2 regions of the Brachybacterium sp. AOP24-D1-21 genome follow, and region 2 is predicted to be linked to the other one. Evidence: predicted binding sites of a transcription regulator. Region 2 holds the regulator's gene; the other holds the start of a gene.
What was found. The regulator HrcA, encoded in region 2, represses chaperone genes, less so after heat shock. The targets are predictions, from matches to a motif close to TTNGCACTCGNNNNNNNCGAGTGCNAA.
Positions count from the first base shown of each region.

Region 1: the regulator HrcA is predicted to act here: its motif matches at 2,289-2,315, upstream of ACT3UF_RS04125 (Hsp20/alpha crystallin family protein).

Region 1 is NZ_JBQSXX010000001.1:906,192-913,776, forward strand. It holds gene ACT3UF_RS04100 (serine hydrolase) at 1-81, opposite strand, end outside; partial or broken gene ACT3UF_RS04105 (phosphofructokinase) at 325-447, shown strand; gene ACT3UF_RS04110 (hypothetical protein) at 770-1,309, shown strand; gene ACT3UF_RS04115 (hypothetical protein) at 1,306-1,584, shown strand; gene ACT3UF_RS04120 (hypothetical protein) at 1,679-1,918, opposite strand; gene ACT3UF_RS04125 (Hsp20/alpha crystallin family protein) at 2,395-2,826, shown strand; gene ACT3UF_RS04130 (GNAT family N-acetyltransferase) at 2,917-3,621, shown strand; gene ACT3UF_RS04135 (sugar nucleotide-binding protein) at 3,703-4,518, opposite strand; gene ACT3UF_RS04140 (hypothetical protein) at 4,515-5,615, opposite strand; gene ACT3UF_RS04145 (CoA transferase subunit A) at 5,949-6,695, shown strand; gene ACT3UF_RS04150 (CoA transferase subunit B) at 6,697-7,344, shown strand; gene ACT3UF_RS04155 (thiolase family protein) at 7,356-7,585, shown strand, end outside.
Region 2 is NZ_JBQSXX010000002.1:769,371-776,955, reverse strand. It holds gene ACT3UF_RS18195 (GMC family oxidoreductase) at 1-1,419, opposite strand, end outside; gene ACT3UF_RS18190 (TetR/AcrR family transcriptional regulator) at 1,695-2,423, shown strand; gene ACT3UF_RS18185 (16S rRNA (uracil(1498)-N(3))-methyltransferase) at 2,428-3,216, opposite strand; gene dnaJ (molecular chaperone DnaJ) at 3,237-4,361, opposite strand; gene hrcA (heat-inducible transcriptional repressor HrcA) at 4,467-5,477, opposite strand; gene ACT3UF_RS18170 (DUF3097 domain-containing protein) at 5,603-6,481, shown strand; gene ACT3UF_RS18165 (DUF4870 domain-containing protein) at 6,604-7,305, shown strand; gene ACT3UF_RS18160 (iron chaperone) at 7,381-7,585, opposite strand, start outside.

The DNA.
Region 1 (7,585 bases), on a different contig from region 2:
GAGCAGCACGTACCCGGCGTTGTTATCGACGAACCGGTCGCCCGGCGCGCTCTCCTGGGCGTGGTCGTCGAGGACGGGCATTGAGTCCTCGGCATCCTCGAAGGCGCCAGGCAGGACCCGACCGACCGAGCGTTAGCCACCGTTCTGCTCGCTCGCGCAGAGTCATACGCTGTGCAGACCCCGCAGGTGGAGTCGAAACGAGCGCGCATGGGACACGTCGTCGTCTTCACGCCGTCCCCCATCCTCAGCGTGACGGTGGAGGCGCAGCACGGTGATCCGGAGATCCACATCCACGCCGGCGGTCAGGGGATCTGGCAGGCACGGATGCTCAGAGCGCTCGGCACCGAGGTGACGCTGTGCTCCGCCCTGGCGGGCGAGACCGGCAACCTGCTGCGGCACCTGATCCGCGACGAGGGCATCGACCTTATCGCCGTCGACGCCACCGCCCACAACGGCGCCTACATCCACGACCGCCGCGGCGGCGAGCGGGAGAGCATCGCCGAGGCCGGCGGCGAGCGGATCTCCCGGCACGATTTCGATGAGCTCTACGGCCTCACCCTCACGGCCAGTATGGAGGCCGGGACCGTGATACTCAGCGGCGCGGTCCGGGAGGACATCGTTCCGGCCGACGTCTACCGGCGCCTGGCCTCCGACCTCGGCGCCGTGGGCTGCCAGGTGCTCGCGGATCTCTCCGGTGAGCATCTCAGCAAGGCTCTCGCCGGGGGTCTGACGGTGGTCAAGGTCCGAAGGGAGCACCACACTGTCCGCTGTGCATCGGATGCTCGGCCAGTCCCGGCCGATGAAGGACCTCGCCCTGCGCGCCCTGCCCGTCCTCGAGAGCGCCGCGGAGGATTCGCAGCGCGATCAGCAGCTGGATCGGATCCTGATGACCGCGATCAGCCAGAGCGCGACCACCCTATTCTACGCCGACGAGTTCATCGCGGCGCGTGATGCCCGCCGGTTGCAGGCCAGGTTCGCGGAGACCCTGCATCGGGCACACCATCGCAACGTCGCCTACGCGCATTTGGCCCTGATCCACGCGGTGAGCGAAGACCTCACCGCCGCTGCGAGCTACCTCGCCCGTATCGAGGCCGAGGACTGGCCGCACTCCTGGCGCGGCGGGTATCACGACGCCGTGGAGATCGTGGCCCGTGCCGGGGTGGCACGGAACGAGGCCCGCCCCGAGGAGGCGCTCGAGCTGCTGGCCCGGCTCGATCCACACTTTGCCACCATCGCGCCCTCGCCCCGACGCTGCTGGTCTTCCACGTCGCCACGGCCGTGGCCGGGCTCGCGATCGGGCTCGGCATGACCGCCACCCGCTCCCTGGCCTACGCCCTGCTGCCGGCGTCCGCAGCGGGCTTCGGGCTCGGGCTGGTGGGCGCTGCCGGGAGCCTCGCGGGGCTGATCGCGCCGCTGGCCGCTGCCGCACTGCTCACGCTGAGCACGAGCTGGGGAGCGGCGGACCCCTACACCGGGATGTACACGCTGCTGGCCCTCCCGGCGCTGCTGGGCCTCGCCCTGCTCCCCCTCACCCGGCCACCGAGCGCTTCCCAGCCGTCCCCCGCGGAGGTCGTTTCGTCCTGAGCCGAAGCGCGCAGCGGTGGGGACGCACGACGACTGCTGGCGCGGCGCGCCGGGGGCGGTCACTTTCCGCCCCATCGCGTGCCGTGACGTGCCGCTACGCGGCGCGGGTGAAGGCACCGAGCACCGTCAGCGCATCTCTCAGCGAGTCGGCGGGGAACGGGCCGACGGTGACTTCCTCCCCGTCCGTCGTGCAGGTGACCCAGATGCCCCCGGCGTCCGTGGTGAGGGTGAGAGCGTCGCCCTCGGGATCGGTGAGCTCGGCGACGTCGAGCGGCAGCATGCGCTCGGGCGCCGCACCGAATCGGTGGGCGGTGAGGGGTTCCACGGGGGTCACAGACTTCTCCAACGACGAGCGGGGACGGAGCCCCGCAGACGGGCATGCTGCCTGATGCCCTCAACAGGCAGGCGGGCAGCAGTGCGGTGGAGTCAGTCTTGACGAGGAATCGCGCCCGTGCGCTCCGAGCGTCGCCGAATCGCGTCTTTTCACCCCCGGCTCACCCCCGAGGGCCATCGGCCTCTCGGGCGAAGGGCTGCGCCGATGGACGCTGAGAGGCTCTCCTTAGATCCGCCCCCGCTGATCCGCCCCCGCGCGAGGCACGAGACCCTGAGCGCTGGACCTCGGGACCCTGGAACGATGCCTTCTCCTCGGCGGCCGGGCACCCCGGCGAACCGGCTCCGCGCCGCCGCGAGGCCGTTCCCGAACTCTGGCACTCTCGCCCGGAGAGTGCTAATCTGCTCGTACTTGAGTCGGAGGGACTCAAGGTTCGGCGACCACCGGACGACCGGGGGTCACATCAGAGAGGAGAAGCAATGGCCACCACCGATCCGTTCCGAGAGATGGAGCGATTCGCGGGCACTTTTCTCGATGCTGGACGTCGGGGACCGCGGCAGATGCCGATGGATCTCTACCGCGCCGGCGATCACTACGTCCTCGCGGCCGATCTGCCGGGTATCGATCCCGGTTCGGTCGACGTCGACGTGGACGGTCAGCTCCTGACGATCCGTGCGGAGCGGACCCTTCCGAAGGACGAGGGCGCGCAGTGGATCACGCGCGAACGCACGGGCGGGACCTTCCTGCGCCAGCTCAGCCTCGGACAGGGCCTGGACACCGAGCGGATCTCCGCGAGCTACAGCAACGGTGTGCTCAGCGTGAGGATCCCGCTCAGCGAGAAGGCCAAGCCTCGCAAGATCGAGGTCACCGCTGACAGCCCACCCGCGCAGATCGAGTCCACCGCGACCTGAGGCTCCCCCTGCTGCCGGGCTCCCGGCATCCCACGATGCCGGGGCCCGGGCAGCACCGACCTTCCCACGGCGAGCGAAGGAGTGACAGCCATGCATGACGAGCTCACCGCGGCGACGGTGCGCACCTGGGTGGACGGATGGGCCCGCACCCGGGAGTACGAGGTGGTCCATGAGGGCACCTCGCACACCGTCGGTCCGCGCACCGAGCACGGGGATTCGGAGACCGTCCTGTTCCGCTGGAGCGAGGACGAGCTGCGCAGGGCGACCTCCTCTGTCGCGGGGAATCCGGGTCACCTGCTGACCCTCATCTCCGAGGTCGGCGAGGCGCCGCCGGCCCTCGGAGAGACCGGCGATCTCGAACTGATCAGCGATCAGGAGAGACTCATGGTCACCGATATGGAGCTGCAGGACGTCGAGGCCCCGATCGTGCCGGACTCCTGCACGGTCGCCCGCGAGACGTTCGACGGCTGGACGCTCCTCACCGTCATCCAGGCGGGCCGTGTCGTCGCCCGAGGACGCATGGCGGTGGTCGACGGCTGCGCCGTGCTCGACCGGATCTACACCGCCAGCACGCATCGCCGGCGGGGTCTGGGCACCTTCGTCACCCGCACGCTCCTGGCGATCGCCCATGAGCACGATGTCGACACGGGCCTGCTCGTGGCGACTGGACGGGGCGTCGAGCTCTATGAGCACCTCGGCTGGACGCCCCTCGCGGACGTGCGCGTCCTCGGCGCCCCGGGGGCGCGGAACCGGCGCCGGCCCTCGCACGCCCAGATCGACGAGGAGCTCGGCTAGCGCAGCCGAGCGTCGGCGTCGATCCTCGCTTCGACGAAGCGCCCCGGGTTCTTCACCCGCCTCTTCGGTCGCTGATCGGAGTCACACGAGGATCGCGTCGTACCCGGAGCGGAAGTCCGGATGCCGGAGCTCTCCGAGCAGCTCCCTCATCCGCGCCCCGCTCAGCACGGTCCCGTGGCCGGAATCGGGGTCGGCGGCGGGCGGGACCGGCAGGCCGAGCCGGAAGGCGAGGTGGGTGACCACCTCTCCGAGGCGCGCGGGCGCGCCGTCGACCGCGTGCAGCAGCACCGGCGGTTCCGGATGCGCCAGCAGGGCGAGGAGCACGCTTGCGAGGTCCTCCTCGTGGATGCGGTTCGTGCGTCGGCGGTGGTCGACGGGGCGTCCCTCGCGCACCGTGCGCAGCAGCCGATCCCGGCCCGGGCCGTAGATCCCGGCGGGGCGCACCACGATCGCGTCGAAGAGCTCCCTCGCCAGGCGCTCCCCGTTCAGGAGGCTCTGGGCCCGGTCGCCGAGCGGCTGCGGGGCATCCTCCTCGGTGAGCACCGGGGCCGGATCGGCACGGTTCGCGTACCCCTCGAACACCCTGGTGGAGGAGACGAACACGGTCCGGGCGGGCCGGTGGGGCAGGGCGGCGGCCAGGTGGCGCAGCGGGGTCTCGTACCCGTCGGCCCCCTCCGGCGGGGGCAGGGTGATGACCATCGCCTCGCAGGCGGGCAGGGCCCCCTCCAGGGGTGAGGAGAGGTCCGCGGCCAGCGCGCGGAAGCCGCTCGGCACGGCGCCCGGATCTCGGCGCAGCGCGAGCACCTCTCCCCCCGCCTCCAGCAGGGCAGCGCCGGTGCGCCCGCCAAGGCGCCCGCAGCCCACCCACAGCGTCCGCGTCGGGACCGGTCCGCTCACTGCCCCACCTCTTCCTCGGTGAACCTGCGCTGCCTCTCCCGCTGGCCGTGGGTGAGGCTGCGCATATCGGTGTCCTTGTCGAAACTCGAGCCCAGCGCGCCGGCGACCACGCCCATCGCCGCGCTCAGCCACGCGATGTCCAGATACCGCGCCAGGACGGGCTCGCCGCCGATGACCTCGGCGAGATAGTCCGGAGCGATGACGATGAGCGCGCTGGTGAAGATCAGCACCACCAGGCACACGTACAGCAGCGCGACGATCATCAGCAGCGTGAGCACTGTCGAGAGGTTGTACAGCAGCACCACGCGAGCCAGCCGCTCGTATCTGGGCGCGTCCCACAGGCGGTTGCCGACGATGAGCCATGCCGTGATCGCGCCGATCGCGAGGATCCCGATCAGCAGCAGCCGCTGGGTGGTCAGGTGCATCGACATCGACCAGATCGAGCTGTAGAAAATGCCGAAAGCCCCGGTCGCGGCGGCCGCTGCGAGGGCGCTGGAGAGCTTCGGGGCGGTGCGGAGGGGTTCGTTGCCGGCCACCATCCCGGCCACGGTGCGCGCTCCCCCGATCACCCGCGATCCCAGCAGCAGCTGGTGATCGTCGGGGCCCGTCAACTCCTCCCACCGCGCCCAGCGCCGGGCATAGCGCGAGGCATCAAGCGATTCTGACGTCGGCGCCATGCGCAGGGTGCAGCGCATCAGCGCATCGAGGATGCGGCGCCGCGTGGTGAGCACCCCGAGCGTGGGGCAGGAGATCACCGCGATGTTGTGCTCGGGGAAAATCTCGGCGATCAGCGGCCTGCCGTCACGCAGACGCGGGATCTCCGTCAGCAGCAGCACGGCGTCCGGGTCGCCGGAGGACCGCGCCTGCTCCAGCACCTCGGACAGGTCCAGCGTCCCATCCGGGCGCAGCCGGAGCATAGAGGTGCGCACCTGAAGGCGGATCGGCGGGTCGTACACCTCATCGAGGTGCTGCTGCAGGGAGTCCTCGATCGACCTCGCCCGGTGCGTGGGCAGGCCGGGGTCGGCGACCAGCAGCACCGTGGCCCCGGCGGCAGGATCCGGCGCGGGGCCCTGTGGCGAGTTCTGCGTCTCCGACATGCGTCCTACCCTGGCAGATCACCCGGTGTGCGGCCAGCCCTGGTGCCGCGGACGCCCAGTGCTCCTGCCCACGAGCACCAGGACACCCCTGCCGACCAGCCGGTCGCTGTCCTCACCGACCCGCTCCAGTACCGGGCCCCGGCACCAGCGCCAGCGCCACGTCCGCGACCATTGGTTGTAGATCCGCACAACCACCGTCGGCCGACGCTGTCCCCAGATCCGAGGCGCAGCTCACCCTGCCGGTCTAGGCTCGAGGTCACCCTGCCCTTCCGCCCGCCCGGCATCGCCGCCGGTGGCCGTGAGGGCTGATACCAGCCGACAGGAGGGACAGCGATGTCCAAGGTCTCGGACGACGCAGCAGCCCAGCTCGCCGCGGTGCTGCGCGACGACATGACCATCGCGGTGGGAGGCTTCGGCCTGTGCGGGATCCCCACCGATCTGATCACGATCGTGCGCGACAGCGGGGTCACCGGCCTCACCATCGCCTCGAACAACCTCGGGGTGGACGGCAAGGGCCTGGGCCTGCTGCTGGAGAACGGGCAGATCGCCAAGGTGCTCTCCAGCTATGTCGGGGAGAACAAGCTGTTCATGCAGCAGTACATCGACGGGCAGCTCGAGGTGGAGTTCGTCCCCCAGGGCACTCTCGCCGAGCGGATGCGCGCCGGCGGCTCCGGGATCCCCGCCTTCTACACCCCCACCGGGTACGGCACCCCGATCGCGGAGGGCAAGCCGACGGCCGAGTTCGACGGCCGCACCTATGTGCTCGAGCGCGCGATCAACGCCGACATCGCGCTGGTCCACGCCCACACCGCGGATCACTACGGCAACCTCCGCTACCGCCTCACCGCCCGCAACTTCAACCCGCTGGCCGCGATGTGCGGGGAGGTCACCTTCGCCGAGGCGGAGCACCTCGTCGCCCCCGGCGGGATCGACCCTGACGACATCCACACCCCCGGCGTCTACGTGCATCACCTGATGCAGGCCACCGCCGAGAAGGACATCGAACAGCGCACCGTGCGTCCCCGCCCGGAGGTGCCCAGAACCGACGCCCCCCGTACCGAGACGCAGGAGGTGGCCTGAGATGGCCTGGACCCGTGATGAGATGGCCGCGATCGCCGCTGCCGAGCTGCGCGACGGCGAGTACGTGAACCTCGGCATCGGCATGCCGACCCTGGTCGCCAACAACCTTCCTGCCGGTGTGAACATCACCCTGCAGTCCGAGAACGGTGTGATGGGCATGGGGCCCTGGCCCTATGAGGGCGAGGAGGATCCTGACCTCATCAACGCCGGCAAGCAGACCATCACCCTGCTGAAGGGCGCGACGATCTTCGACTCCGCGACCAGCTTCGGGATGATCCGCGGCGGCAAGATGGGTACCGCGATCCTCGGCGCCATGCAGGTCACCGGCACCGGCGACATCGCCAACTGGCAGATCCCCGGCAAGCTCGTCAAAGGCATGGGCGGGGCGATGGACCTGGTCGCCGGTGCGAAGCGGGTGGTGGTGATGATGCAGCACGCCGCCAAGGACGGCTCCGCGAAGATCAAGCACGAATGCTCCCTGCCGCTGACCGGCGTGGGCGTGGTGAATCGGATCATCACCGAGCTCGCCGTCTTCGACGTCACCGAGAACGGGCTGGTGCTCACCCAGCTCGCCTCCGGCGTCACCGAGGACGAGGTCCGCTCCCTCACCGAGCCCGACTTCACCGTCTCCCTCACCCCGGCATCGTGAAAGGTCCCTCCATGCGCTCCAGCGATGACCCGATCGTCGTCCTCGGCTACGCCCGCACCCCCGTCGGCTCCTTCGGGAAGTCCCTCGCGGGCGTGCCCGCCCACATCCTCGGCGCGACCGCCGCGAAAGCTGCGCTCACACGCGCCGGCGTCGCGGCCGACGAGGTCGACGAGTGGGTGATCGGCTGCGTCGGCTCCACCGGACGGGACGCGTACATCTCCCGCCGCGTCGCGATCGAGGC
Region 2 (7,585 bases):
GGCGTCGACCACGCGCAGCCCGTCGATGCCCCGCACCCGCATGGTGGTCGGATCCACGACGGCCTGCTCGTCGGTGCCCATGCGTGCGGTGCCGGCGAAGTGGAAGGCGGTGTCGGAGTTCGCCTTCAGCCACGTCACCAGCTCCTCGTCGCTCGGGTTCATGCCCGGGTCGATCTGCTCGACCTCGAATTCGGACGGCATCGCCGCGCCGACCTTCATCGCGGCGCGCAGTCCTGCGACCGCGACGGCGACGTCGCGCTCGTCGGAGAGATGGTTGAACACGAAGTCGGGCTGATCGTCCACGCTGGGCCCGGAGATGCGTGCGTGGCCGCGCGAGTGCGGGCGGCCCTGGTACATCCCGAGGCGGAAGCCCGAGAAGTCCGCGAGGTCCCAGCCCTTCTCGCCCGGCATGAAGGGCAGGAAGTGCAGCTGGAGGTCCGGGTCCTGCGCCTGCTCGCCGGTGCGGAGGAACGCGCCCGCGAGCGAGGCGCCGATGTTCAGCGGTCCGTTGCGGGGAAGCAGGTAGTGCTTCATCCCCTGCAGGCCCTGCTTCACGAGCGTCCCGGCGGCGTTGTTGAACGTGTACGGGCTGCTGGTGCGGAACTTGATGCCGTACTGGACGTGGTCCATGAGGTTCTCGCCGACGCCCGGCAGGTCGTGGACGACGTCGATCCCGTGCTGCTGCAGCAGGGCTCCGGGGCCCACGCCGCTGACCTGGAGCAGCTGCGGGGTGTGCAGAGCCCCGGCGCTGAGGATCACGTCCCGCCGTGCGGAGACCTGGAACTCGTGACCATCCTTGCGATAGCGCACACCGGTGGCGCGCTTGCCGTCGAAGTCGATCCCGGTGACGGTGGCCTCGGTGGTGATCTCGAGGTTCGGCTGCTTGCGCATCGGCTTGAGGTAGGCGAGGTCGGTGCTGGACCGCTTCCCGTTCCAGGTCTCCAGATCCCAGTAGCCCGCGCCCTCGATGCGGTCGCGGTTGAAGTCGTCGTTCTTCCCGATGTCCAGCACGGTCGCCGCCGTCTCGATGAAGGCGTCGGGCAGGGGGTTCTGCCAGCGGGCGCGCTCGACCCGGAACGGCCCGTCGCCGCCGTGGAACTCGGTGGCCCCGCGGTGGTCCGTCTCGGACTTCTTGAAGTAGGGCAGCAGGGAGCGGTAGTCCCAGCCGGTGGCGCCGCTGTCGGCCCACGCGTCGTAGTCGGAGGGGTTGCCGCGCACGTGCACCATGCCGTTGATCGCGCTGGAGCCTCCCAGCAGCTTCTCGTGGGGCAGGGCGTAGACGGTCCCTCCGAGCGATTCGTCCGGCTGCGTGGTCCAGTCCAGCCACATGAACTTCGGCTTGAAGAGGATCTTCGCGAAGCCCAGGGGCACGCGCGACCAATAGCTGGTGTTCTCGGGGCCGGCCTCGAGGACGAGCACGCGGCTGTCCGGGTCCTAGGCGAGCCGCGCCGCCACGATGGCTCCGGCGGACCCGCCGCCGACCACCACGTAGTCGTAGTCCTGGGGGATCGTCGTCATCTGGGATACCTCACTGTTCCGTCGAAAAATTGGGGGCTTGCCCCATCCAACGAGAATAGTCACCCGTCTATTCCCGGTGCGAGGGGTTGCCGTTCGTGGCCGGTGGCGGCGCCCAACGCACAGAACTGTTCGGCGCGGGGTGGAGGTCAAAGGGTTGAGGTGCCTAAGCTCGAGGGATGACCACTGCTTCCGCGGCCGACGCCTCCGAGCCCGCCGAGCCTGTGCACGTCTCCCGCGCACGTTCCGGGATGGCCGACGGCGACATCGCCGCAGGGACCATGCGCCGGCTGCGGGAGGGACGTCGCGCCTCGACCGTGGGACGTGCCACGACCACGCGCAGCGCTATCGCCTCCGCCGTGGTGTCGCTCAGCACCGCCGGCAAGCCTCTGACGGTCAGCGCCGTGGTGCGGGAGGCGGGCGTCAGCCGTCCGACGTTCTACACGCATTTCGCCGACCTCGACGATGTGATCGTGATGATCCACGAGCAGGCGCTCGCCGAGGTCGCGAGCTGGCAGCAGCGAGCTCTCGAGGGTCCTGAGCACTGGAGCGAGCCGGACGCGCAGCAGGAGTCCTTCCGCCGTTTCGCCGAGTACGTGGACCAGCATCGCGAGCTCTACGCCACGATCTTCGAGCTCCCCACCGGCGCCGAGGTGCGTCGGCGGGTCTCCCGCGTGATGGCCGATGCACTGCAGGCGCGGCTGGAGAAGGTCGCCACGCCGCCGGAGGGGATCAGCGCCGAGGCCATCAGCTCCGCCCTCGCTGCCGCATACACGCACCTGCTCGGCATGTGGGTGCGCGGGGAGCTCGAGGCGACGGTGGACGATGTGATGGCGCACCTGACCGTACTGATGCCGGCCTGGTTGATGGATCCTGCGACCCCGCCGACGGCGGCGGACCGCAGGTGAGGCCTCAGCCCCAGCGCCCCACCAGGGCGCTGAGCACAGCGATCGCGGCGGGGCCGGCGGTCGAGGAGCGCAGCACCTCGGGACCGAGCAGCACAGAGCGGGCGCCGGTCTCGCGCAGCTGAGCGAGCTCCTCAGGATCGATGCCGCCCTCGGGGCCGACGATCACGAGGATCTCCTCGAGACCGTCCTCGCTCGCGGAGCGCAGATCCTCGGCGAGGCTCATCAGGCCCACGGACTCCTGCTCGTGGAGCACCAGCACCAGCGTCCCCTCGACCTCTCGTCCTCGCAGGTCAGCGACCAGCTGCGGCGTGGTCACGGGCTCGCCGACCGCGGGGATGCCGGGCCGACGGCACTGCTTGACCGCAGCGCGCACGGTCGCCTCCCACTTGGTGCGTCCCTTACGCAGCTTCTCCCCGCGCCAGACGGACACCGAGCGCCGCGCGATCCACGGCACCACCCGGTCGACCCCGAGCTCGGTGGCCGATTCCACGGCCTGCTCGTCGCGCCCGCCGGTGGCCAGGGCCTGCACCAGGGTGAGGCGAGGCAGGCGCTGCACGGCCGGTGAGGGGTCCGCGAGAAGGCACAGGTCCAGCGCCTCCTTGCGGGCGGCGGTCACCTCGGCGAGGACCTGACGGCCGGGGGCGTCGGTGAGCAGCACCTGCTCCCCCACGCCGATCCGCGCCACCTTCGCGGCGTGTCGGCCCTCGTCGCCCGCCAGTACCAGGGCATCGCCCGCGACGACGGCGGCCAGGGTGTCGTCGAGGATCAGGAAGCTCGGCGGCGTGGTGGGCATCAGGTGCTCTCCCGTCGGTCTCAGAAGTCGCGCAGGCGCTCGCGGAGCTTCGCGAACGGGCCGTGGCCCTTGGTGCGGCGTGTGGTCTCGTCGCCGCGCAGCGCGGCGAGCTGCTGGAGCAGATCCCGCTCCTCCTCGGTGAGCGAGGTGGGGACATCCACATCGAGCACCACGCGGATGTCACCGCGGCGTTCGCGGCGCAGCGGGGTGACGCCGAGCCCCTTCAGGACGATCTCCTCACCGGGCTGCGAGCCGGGGCGCACATCGAGATCCTGAGGGCCGTCGAAGGTATCCAGCGGGATGGTGGCGCCGAGCGCGGCGGTGGTCATGGGGACCGCGATCGTGGTGACCAGGTCGTCGCCCGACCGCTCGAACATCTCGTGGTCGGTGACGGCCAGCTCGACGAAGAGGTCGCCGGAGGGCCCGCCCGCCTCGCCCGTCTCGCCCTCTCCGCGCAGCTGGATCCGAGTGCCGTTCTCGACACCGGAGGGGATCCGCACGGTCACCGTGCGCTCGGAGGCGGTGCGGCCATGACCGGAGCAGCCGGTGCAGGGGCTCTCGATCACATCGCCGTGGCCCTCGCAGGTGGGGCAGGGTGCCATGGTGACCATCTGGCCCAGCAGCGACTGGGCGACGCGCTGGACGTGGCCGGAGCCGTTGCAGGCGGTGCAGCGGGTGGGGCTGGTGCCGGGCTCGCAGCAGGAACCGGTGCAGCGCTCGCACAGCACTGCGGTGCGGAAGGTGACCTTCTCCTCGGTGCCGAAGACCACGTCACGCAGGTCGATCTTCACACGGCGCAGCACATCTCCGCCACGTCGCTGGCGGGGCACGGGGCCCTGGTTGCGGCCGCGCATGCCGGAGGCGCCGGCGAACATGTCGAAGATGTCGTTGAAGTCGAAGCCGCCACCGCCGCCACCGGGGAAGCCGCCCATGCCCGGGCCGCCACCCATGTCGTACTGCCGGCGCTTGTCCGCATGGGAGAGGGTCTCGTAGGCCTGGGAGACCCGCTTGAACTTCTCGGCCGCCTCGGGGTCCGGATTGACGTCCGGGTGGAGCGTGCGGGCGAGCTTGCGGTACGCCTTCTTGATCTCATCAGTCGTCGCTTCGCGGGAGACGCCGAGGAGGTCGTAGTAATCGTCGTTCACTGCAGTGGGGTCCTTACCGGGGAGTCGGTGCCGCGGGCGGCGGGCACGGGGCGTCGAGTGGCATGGGCGGCCGGGCGGGGGTGAGCCCGCGGAGCCCGCCCGAGGCTATTCGAGAAAGCGGGAGACGTAACGGGCGATGGCCTGGACGGTCGAGATGCCGGTGACGTAATCCATCCGGCTGGGTCCCAGGATCGCGACATGCGAGCCGACACCGTACCCGGCGCCGACGACCGCGGCCTGATGCAGCGCCCGGTCCTGGAGCTCGGTCCCGATGCGCACCTCGACGGCGCCCGGCGAGGCGTGCATCTCGGTGAACAGGCGCAGCAGCACCAGCTGCTCCTCGAGCACGTCCAGCAACGGCTCGACGTCACGGGCGAAGTCCTCAGCCGATCGCGCGATGTTCGCGGTGCCGGCCATCATGATCCGGCCCTCGGCACGAGTCGCTGCGAGCGCGGCGAGAGCCTCGGACACCTCGGCGGCGGCCGGTCGCTCCGGGGGCGTGAGCGCTTCGAGGAAGTCCTCCAGCGGCGTGGCGAGGTCGGTGACCTCGCGGCCTGCGACGACACGATTGAGCTGGTCGCGCAGCACCGCGTAGTACTCGGCAGGTTTGCCGGCGTTGATAGGCACGGTGCGCTGATCCACCCGGCCGGACTCGGTGATCAGCACCACCAGCAGCAGGGAGTCGGCGACCTTGACCAGTTCGACATGCCGGATCCGGGCCTGCCTGCGGGCCGGGTACTGCACCATCGCGACCTGCTGGGTGAGCTGCGCCAGCACCCGCACGGTCCGAGCCAGCAGCTCCTCGACATCGCCCGAGTCCTCGAGCAGCGTACGGATCGCCCGGCGTTCGGGGGCGGAGAGCGGCTTGATGGTGGCGACGTGGTCGACGAAGGTGCGGTAGCCCTTGTCGGTGGGGACACGCCCCGCCGAGGTATGCGGCTGATGGATCAGCCCCTCCTCCTCGAGCAGCGACATGTCGTTGCGCACTGTCGCAGCGGAGACCCCGAGCTCGTGGCGTTCCAGGAGCGACTTGGAGCCGACGGGCTCGCGGGTGGAGACGTAGTCCTCGACGATCGCGCCGAGGATCTGGAGCTTGCGGGCGTCCGTCTCGCTCACCTCCTGCGCTGCGTGCGTCCAAAGTCGTGGTCTCTCATTTGGCACTCTCTCATGCCAGGTGCCAATCCTACGCGCCCCGGCGCGCTGCGCGGGGAGGCGTTCGCCACGGGTGTACGGTGTCGCGCGTGCCTGCTGACTTCCCCGACCGGTACGGCCGCGACGTGCTGTCCTCCGGTCCGCCCGCCCATCATCGTCGCCGTCCCGTGGCCCGCGAGGTCCCCGCTCAGCGGGGCCTGGTCGCCGAGGAGGCCTCCACGGGGTTCACCGGCGCGGTGACCCGCGTGGAGAAGATCGCCGGAGAGCTCGTGGTCGAGCTGGAGGACGGCCGCGGCGTCCGCCGGACGTTCCCACTGGGCCCCGGCTTCATGATCGATGGACAGCCCGTGGTGCTCACCCGCGCCGTCGCGACTGCCTCCGCACCCGTGCGCCGGCGCTCCGCCTCCGGGTCCGTCTTCGTCGAAGGGGCGAAGGCACGCACCGCCCGCGCCTCCCGGATCTGGGTCGAGGGCACCCATGATGCGGAGCTGGTGCAGAAGGTGTGGGGCCACGACCTGCGCATCGAGGGCATCGTCGTCGAACAGCTCGAGGGCGCGGACAACCTCGCCGAGCGCGTGCGTGAGTTCGGACCTTCTCCCGGGCGCCGGCTCGGGATCCTCGTGGATCATCTTGTGAAGGGTTCGAAGGAGTCCCGCATCGCCGCCGAGGTCATGGCGCTGCCTGGCGCCCGAGGCAATGTCACGGTGGTCGGACACCCGTACGTCGATGTCTGGCAGGCGGTCAAACCCGCCCGGGTGGGGCTCACGGCATGGCCGCACATCCCCAAGGGCACCGACATCAAGGTCGGCTCCCTCGCCGCGCTCGGCTGGCCCCATGCGGACAAGTCCGATATCGGACTCGGCTGGAAGCGGATCCTGTCGACCGTCCGCTCCTACGCCGACGTCGAGCCGACGCTCTCGGGCCGCATCGAGGAGCTCATCGACTTCGTGACCGTGGACCACTCCTGACTGGGGGTTAACCCCCGGTCGATACGGCGGCACGCCACGCGGACGCCGCAGGCGATGCTCTATAGGCTGGCTGCATCAGCCCGTCGCCGGCGTGAGAGCCGGCCCGTCCCGAAGAAGGAACCATGAGCCAGACTCCGCATCCGCATGATCCGTTCGGCATCGAGCCCGGCACCCCCGCCGAGCAGGCCGCCCCCACCTCGGATCCCTCGCTGCATCCGCACGACCCCTTCGCCTACGGTCCCGACGCCTCTCGCGTCCCGTCGCCGCCGAGCGCCGGTGAGCCCGCGGCGCAGGCCCCCCATCTCGCCGCGCCGGCTCCCGCTCCTGCGGGCCACAGCGCATATCGCGCGCAGGGTGGCGCACCGGGTGGGGCGCCGGGCGGGGAGCAGACGGACCAGCCGGCTCCCGGCACCAAGGGTGTCTACGAGGGGCCCCTGAGCGGTCAGCCGCTGAATCGCTCCGACTCCCGCATGTGGGGGATGTTCTCGCAGCTCGCCGTGGTCCTCGGGCACGTGATCAGCTGGGGCTTCCTCGGCTGGGTCGGCCCGCTGATCATCTTCCTGATGTACAAGGACCGCGATCGCTTCGTGCGCTTCCACGCCACCGAAGCGCTCAACGGCGCGATCGCCGTGCTCATCGCTCAGGTTGCCCTCACCATCGTGATCACGATCCTGACCATCTTCACTCTCGGCGTCGGCTCGATCCTGTACCCGCTGGTCGGGCTCCCCGCACTTCTTCAGCTGGTGTTCTCGATCGTCGGCGCGGTCAAGGCCAACCAGGGCGAGTACTGGGCCTACCCGTTCAACCTCCGCCTGGTGAAGTGACCGGCCCGGCGTCCACTGCACCATGAGCACGAGAGCCCTCGGGATCCCACGATCCCGGGGGCTCTTCCGCTGCCCTCACATCCAGTTCACGCCGTCGTGCTCGAACTCGCGGACGCGGTGGGCGATCATCCGTCGCAGCAGGTCCGTGGGCACCGGCGTCGTATAGGGCAGCTTGACGCTCCCCTTGCCGGTCTCGTACGCGGTGAGCTCCGCCGCGAAGGCCTCCCGAGTGCTGGGGGTGACCGTGAAGTTCGCGTGATGACGGTGGGCGCTGCAGACG